Regions from separate parts of the Sulfitobacter sp. AS59 genome, predicted to be linked through region 1. Evidence: riboswitches for the same ligand, from Rfam matches in the RefSeq annotation. Region 1 holds a riboswitch; the other holds the start of a gene.
What was found. Region 1 has a riboswitch for cobalamin ahead of WNY39_RS09875 (DUF4198 domain-containing protein). Riboswitches for the same ligand answer to the same signal wherever they lie in the genome.
Positions count from the first base shown of each region.

Region 2: another riboswitch for cobalamin. It lies ahead of nrdH (glutaredoxin-like protein NrdH); the one in region 1 lies ahead of WNY39_RS09875 (DUF4198 domain-containing protein).

Region 1 is NZ_JBBMQK010000003.1:500,760-504,167, forward strand. It holds gene WNY39_RS09860 (cobyrinate a,c-diamide synthase) at 1-26, shown strand, start outside; gene cobA (uroporphyrinogen-III C-methyltransferase) at 23-748, shown strand; gene cobF (precorrin-6A synthase (deacetylating)) at 745-1,518, shown strand; cobalamin riboswitch at 1,576-1,775, shown strand; gene WNY39_RS09875 (DUF4198 domain-containing protein) at 1,919-2,704, shown strand; gene cbiM (cobalt transporter CbiM) at 2,712-3,329, shown strand; gene WNY39_RS09885 (cobalt ABC transporter permease) at 3,326-3,408, shown strand, end outside.
Region 2 is NZ_JBBMQK010000001.1:535,708-539,115, reverse strand. It holds gene nrdE (class 1b ribonucleoside-diphosphate reductase subunit alpha) at 1-966, opposite strand, end outside; gene nrdI (class Ib ribonucleoside-diphosphate reductase assembly flavoprotein NrdI) at 948-1,364, opposite strand; gene nrdH (glutaredoxin-like protein NrdH) at 1,371-1,592, opposite strand; cobalamin riboswitch at 1,695-1,887, opposite strand; gene WNY39_RS02700 (sodium:proton antiporter) at 2,005-3,408, opposite strand, start outside.

The DNA.
Region 1 (3,408 bases):
TTACGCCACAAGAGGCCCCAAAATGACCGGATTTGTCAGCTTTGTCGGGTCGGGTCCGGGGGATCCTGAGCTGTTGACGTTAAAGGCCGTCGACCGGTTGAAACGCGCCGACGCGGTTTTGTTTGATGATCTTAGCGCCGGGCCGATCCTTGAATATGCGCGCAACGGTGCTGACCTGATCGGTGTTGGTAAACGCGCCGGTCGGGCATCGCCCAAACAGGATCACGTTAGCCGTCTTTTGGTGGATTACGCACAGATTGACCAACGGGTCGTGCGGCTGAAATCCGGCGATGGCGGGCTGTTTGGCCGTCTTGAGGAAGAACTGGTCGCCTTGAGGGCCGCTGGCATTCCTTATGAGATCATCCCCGGTATTCCATCCGCGGTGGCTGCTGCGGCGGCAATCGGCATTCCGCTGACCCGCCGGTTAACGGCGCGGCGCGTGCAGTTTGTGACGGGGCATGACGTGACGGGTAAATTGCCAGGGGATGTGAACCTGCTGGCGCTTGCCGATCCTGCCGCATCAACAGTGGTCTTTATGGGCAAACGTACGTTTCCGGCGCTGCTGGAAAAGCTGCTGGCGCACGGCTTGCCCGCCGACACCCCTGCCATTCTGGCCGAGGACGTCAGCCGCCCCGAGCAGCGCATCACACGGGCCACGGTCAGCGATCTGGCCGAGCAACTGGCGCTTGAGGTCGGCAATAGCGCGGCGTTGATCCTGTACGGCCCCTTGGCGCACGAGCTGCCATGACCGCCGCACCGCATCATACAATCGAAGACCTTTGGCTGATTGGCATTGGTACCGGCAGCCCCGCCCATGTCACGGGCGAAGGCATGCAGGCGTTGCGCGATGCGGCGGTGATCCTTGTGCCGGACAAGGGCGACGACAAGGGCGACCTGTTGGCCCTGCGCCACGCCATTTTGGCGCAAAGCGGCACGGCGGCGCAGGTCATCCGGTTTGAATATCCGGTGCGCGACCCCGCGTTGCCCTATCAGGACCGCGTCGCGCAGTGGCACGATGAAATCGCGCGCCGTTGGCAGGCCGCCATGGCCGAGGCTGACCGCGCAGGCCCCGTCGCGCTGTTGGTGTGGGGCGATCCGTCGCTGTATGACAGCACCTTGCGCATTGCGGGCCGGCTTGTCCCCGCACCGCGTTTGCGGGTCGTGCCCGGGATCACGGCCATTCAGGCGCTGACGGCGGCGCATGCCTTGCCCCTGAACACGGTCAATGGCCCGGTCACGATCACCACCGGTCGCCGCCTGCGCGATCACGGCTGGCCGCAAGGGGCCGAAACAGTGGTTGTGATGCTGGACGGCGACTGCACCTTTCAGGCTTTGCCCGCCGATACGCTGATCTGGTGGGGCGCGTTTTTGGGCATGCCAGAGCAAATTCTGGATCACGGGCGCATTGGCGATGTGGCAGACCGGATCGTCCAGACAAGGGCCGATGCCCGGGCACAGCATGGCTGGATCATGGATACCTATCTTTTGCGCAAGGATGCTGACGGTTCTGGCGAATAGGCTGGCCCGCAGGTTTCGGCGCAGCTTTAGTGATTGACGTTGCCCGCACCGATCTGCCAAGACTGAATTATGACCGGTCCCGATCTTTTTCGGGCGAAAGAGGGAATGTAGTGCGGCGCATCGGCGTCAAATCTACAGCTGCCCCCGCAACTGTCAGCGGCGAGCAGGGCCAAATACGTCACTGGAGCAATCCGGGAAGGCTGGCCCAACGCATTGACCCGCAAGCCAGGAGACCTGCCGGACACGCGCCCCATGGTAAACGGGGTGCATTCACTGGGCGCCGGGGTGTGCGTTTGGCCGTGGCAACCGCGCGCCAGTTTGGGTGTGTCGTCCCGGTCCAACCATATCCTTGGCGGTCGAATTTATACGTGCCGGGTGTGGCGCCAAGATGAGACTACTGATGAAAAAACTACTGCTCGCCAGTGCCGTTGTGCTGACACTGCCTGCGATGGCTTCGGCGCATTTCTTGTTGGAATATACCACCGATACCATGATCGACCGGCCCGGTGATGTGCCGGTCAAGCTGATCTTTTGGCATCCGATGGAAAATAGCCATGTGATGAACCTCGAGCGCCCGCAAGAATTTTACATGATTCACAATGGCGACAAGACCGATCTGATGGACAGCCTAGAGCCTGTGCAATTCACCGGCGGTCAAAACACCGGTGCCGCGTTCAAAGGCCATGTGCCTGTGAAACGGTCGGGCGATTACGTTTTGGTCACGGTACCCACGCCGTATTACGAAGAGGCCGAGGATATTTATATCCAGCAGATCGCCAAGGCATTCCTGAACCGCAACCAGTTGCCCACAGACTGGATGAACCCGGTTGGCCTGCCCACGGAAATCGTGCCCCTGAACAAACCCTATAACATCATCGCCGGATCGACATTTACCGGACAGGTTTTGGCAGACGGCCAACCTGTTGCAGGCGCACAGGTTGAGATTGAGTATATGGCGGCAGAGCCGGACATGAACAGCGCATCGTCCAGCATGCCGGTTGTCAGCGCCATGCCGGGCGGCGCGATTGTCGCGGTATCTGATATGAACGGGTATTTTTCCTTTGGGGTGCCACGGGCGGGCTATTGGGGCTTTGCCGCGCTTGGGTCTGGACCCGTCACAGAACATGAAGGTAAGGAACTGAGCCAAGACGCCGTGATCTGGATCCGCGCGTGGGACATGGAGTGATACGCGCATGCATATCGTAGACGGAGCGCTGTCCAATACTGTTGTGATCGCTGGTGCAGTTGCTGCGGCGGGCGGCATCGCGATGGGTCTGCGCAGCCTGACGTTGGAGCGTATTCCGACGGCGGGCGTGCTGTCGGCCAGCTTTTTCGTGGCGTCGTTGATCTATGTGCCTGTTGGGCCGTCTTCGGTGCACCTGATTATGAACGGTCTGGCCGGAATTTTGCTGGGCTGGGCCGCCTTTCCCGCGCTGTTTGTCGGGCTTGTGCTGCAGGCGATATTCTTTGGCTTTGGCGGGCTTACTGTTTTGGGCGTCAACACTGTCAACATTGCCCTTCCGGCGGTTGTGGTTGGGTTGATGATGCGCCGGCTTGTGGCATCTGGCACGCCGACGGCGGGGGCAATCTGGGCCGGGATTGGTGGCGCGTTGGCAATCGCGCTGACAACCGGCGTCGTGGCCATTTCGCTGGCGGCATCGGGCGATGAATTCATTCCGGCGGCCAAGCTGGTGTTCTTTGCCCATATTCCTGTCATGGTCATCGAAGGGTTGTTAACCGGCTTTGCCATTCTGCTGGCCCGCAAGGTGAAACCGGAATTGTTTGACACCGCCAAGGGGGTACATGCATGAAACGCTTTGTCCTGCTCTTGCTGCTATGTGCGGCCCCGATCCCCGCGATGGCGCATAAGGTTTTGCTTTCGGTTTTTCC
Region 2 (3,408 bases), on a different contig from region 1:
CGAAATATCCGAGAACGGTACGCCATACACCCGCTCCACGTCGTGGGGCGAGAACAGATACATGTCCTCGTTTTTCTTGGCCAACTCAAAGGTGATGTCGGGGATAACCACGCCAAGACTGAGCGTCTTGATGCGAATTTTCTCGTCCGCGTTTTCACGCTTGGTGTCCAAGAACTGAAAGATATCAGGGTGATGCGCATTCAGGTACACGGCACCGGCACCTTGCCGCGCGCCAAGCTGGTTGGCGTATGAGAATGAATCTTCGAGCAGTTTCATCACGGGGATGACGCCCGAGGACTGGTTTTCGATCCCCTTGATCGGGGCCCCATGTTCGCGCACGTTGGTTAGCATCAAGGCCACGCCGCCGCCGCGTTTGCTAAGCTGCAGGGCAGAGTTGATACCGCGCCCGATGCTTTCCATGTTGTCTTCAAGACGCAGCAGGAAACACGAAATCAGCTCGCCCCGGCTTTGCTTGCCCGCGTTCAAAAACGTCGGTGTGGCGGGTTGGAAACGGCCCGACAGAATTTCATGCATGAACGCCATCGCTTGGGTCTGATCGCCCTGCGCCAGCGTCAGCGCAGTCATCACAACGCGGTCCTCGTAACGTTCCAGGAACCGTTTCCCGTCACGGGTTTTCAGCGTGTAAGACGTGTAATATTTGAACGCGCCCAGAAAGGTTGGAAACCGGAACTTTTGCTTGAATGCCGTGTCCCAAATCTCGCGCAGGAATTCGGCTGGATAGGCCTCCAGCACCGCGGCCTCGTAATATCCTTCGTCGACCAGATACCCGAGCTTTTCCTCAAGCGAGTGGAAGAACACGGTGTTCTGGTTCACATGCTGCAAAAAGTATTCGCGCGCGGCCTTGCGGTCGGCGTCAAAACGGATGTGCCCCGCCTCGTCATATAGGTTCAACATCGCGTTCAGCGCGTGATAGTCCAGCCCAGCGGTCATACCGTCATCAAGCATTCAGTTCTCCAAAATTTGTCCAGCCCGTCGCGAATGCGGGCGATGTCTAGGTCCGTGCCTGCCAGCTCAAACCGGGTGAGCACGGGCACGTTGCATTTCTTGGCGATCACGTCGCCCGACAGCGCAAAGGTCGCGCCAAAGTTACGGTTTCCCGCACCGATCACACCGCGCAGCAGCGCGCGGCGTGTCGGTTCATTCAAAAAGCGGATCACCTGTTTGGGCACAGCGCCGCGCCCTGCGCCATCGGCGAATGTCGGACAGACCAGCACAAAGGGGCGGTCAGGGGCTGGCATCGGATCGGACGGGCGAATGGGGATGCGCATGGCATCAATCCCAAGCGCTGCAACCAGCCGCGCGGTATTGCCCGTTGCCGACGAATAATAGACCAGCCCGCCCATTGCCGCTCAGGCCAACTGACCGATCATATCGGGCCGGAAACCCGCCCAATGTGCGTCGCCCGCGACCACGACAGGCACCTGACGGTAGCCCATTTCGGTCACGCTTTGCATGGCTTCGGCATCTTGTGTCAGGTCGATCACACGGTATTCCAAACCGCGCATATCCAGCGCGCGGGTGGTGGCGGTGCATTGCACGCAAGCGGGTTTCGAATAAACTGTGATGGTCATGCCCATATCCCTATCTGTTTTGGTGCAAAGGGACGGGGGCGCGCGGGGCTTAGGCCAACATGGCCACAACCTTCAACACGTCCTCAAGCCCTCCGCTCGCGGTGGTTCGTATCGTGCCAAGGCAGGTCTCCTGGCTCACGGCTCGGATGTGGGGGCCTCCTTCCCGATGCGGGTGCATCAGTGGGTCATAGGCCAACACTTGCCGCTTACAGTTGCGGGGGCAGCGCCGGTTTCTCACCGGTTTCCCTCTTAGCCCGCGACTCGCGCCACAGGAACCAAAGCAACTACATATTGGGGTGCAATGCTGTTTGGTGTCAATATGCTGTTGTTGGGATCGGGTAAATTTTTCTGTGATCAGACCGTAGCGGCCGGGATTTACCCTTGAGCAATGCCAAGCCCCCGCCGATATGCATCACTCCTCGGGTGGGCGCAAGGCGATGATGCGCAGGCCCGGCGCGCCTTTGAAGTCTTCGTTCTTGCGGATAAAGCGGATGGTCCCGTTCGCCGTAATCCGGGCCAGCAATTTGCCGTCCGGCGTCTCGTTGCGCCAATCGGCGAGCGTAAATTCCTCGGACAGTTTTGTGATGCGGAAGGTCCATCCGGCGGCCATCAATTTCTCAAGCTCGGCGTGGGTTGCCTCAAGGCCTAGCGGGCGGCCCCCCAAGGTGCGGGGCAATTGGTGGCGGCTGCTGTCGGCGCGTTCGCGCATCACCTGAAACACGTTTTCACGCCCGAATTCCGGGGCAAGGTCGGTGGTCACCAGCGTGTTATAGGCGTCGTTGTCCGTGGCCGCGATCAAGGTGGCATAGCTGACCAGTTCGACCCGCTGCTCTGCGGCCTCTGACAGAATATCACCCGAGAATGTATCGATGCCCGCAGCGCGGGCTTTGCGCAGGCGGATAAAGTTTGGATCGGTCATCAGCACGGGTACTTCGGCCTTGCGCAGCACCTCGGCCAGCGCGGTTGTCCAATCGGCCCCGCCAATGATCACGACGCCCGGCACATCTGCACCGGCCAGCCCCAACAGCCGCGCGAATGGCGCGAGGGTAAAGCCGTTAACCACGACCGTCACCGCCACTAGGGCAAAGGCCAGCGGTGCGATCAAAGCGGCGTCTTCAAACCCAAGGCTGAGCAATCTTTCACCAAATAACCCCGCCACCGCGACCAGAACCACACCTCGTGGTCCGGTCAGCGCGACCAGCAGCTTTTCGCGAAACGGAATGCCAGACCCGATAAGCGAGATGAACACCGTCAGGGGGCGCGCGACCAGCACGACCACTGCTACAAACGCCGCCGCGCGCCAATCAAGATTGCCAAGCGCGTCCACATCCAGACCCGCAGCAAGCAGAATGAACACACCCGACACCAACAGCACGGTTGCATGTTCCTTGAAGCGGCGCAGCTCTTCGTAGCTGGGCAGTTTTGAGTTCGCGATCACGATCCCCATGATCGTCACCGCCAGCAGCCCGCTTTCATGCAGCACCGCGTCAGATGCCGCAAACACCCCCAGCAACAAGGCGAAAAGCACCGGCACTTTCATATATTCCGGGACCCAGCCGCGCTTGAACCCGCGCGACAGACCAACCCCAGCGGCCACGCCGGCTGCGGTTGCCACGGCAGCACCCAGCAGCAGTTCGATCATCGCCTCGGACGCCGTGGTGGCCGTGTTCAGCGCCAGCACGACCTCGAACGCGAGGACAGCGGCCAAGGCCCCGATGGGATCGTTAATGATGGCTTCCCATTGCAGCAGGGTTGCAGGGCGGCGCGACAGCCGCGCGGTGCGCAGCAGCGGCGCGATCACGGTGGGTCCGGTGAC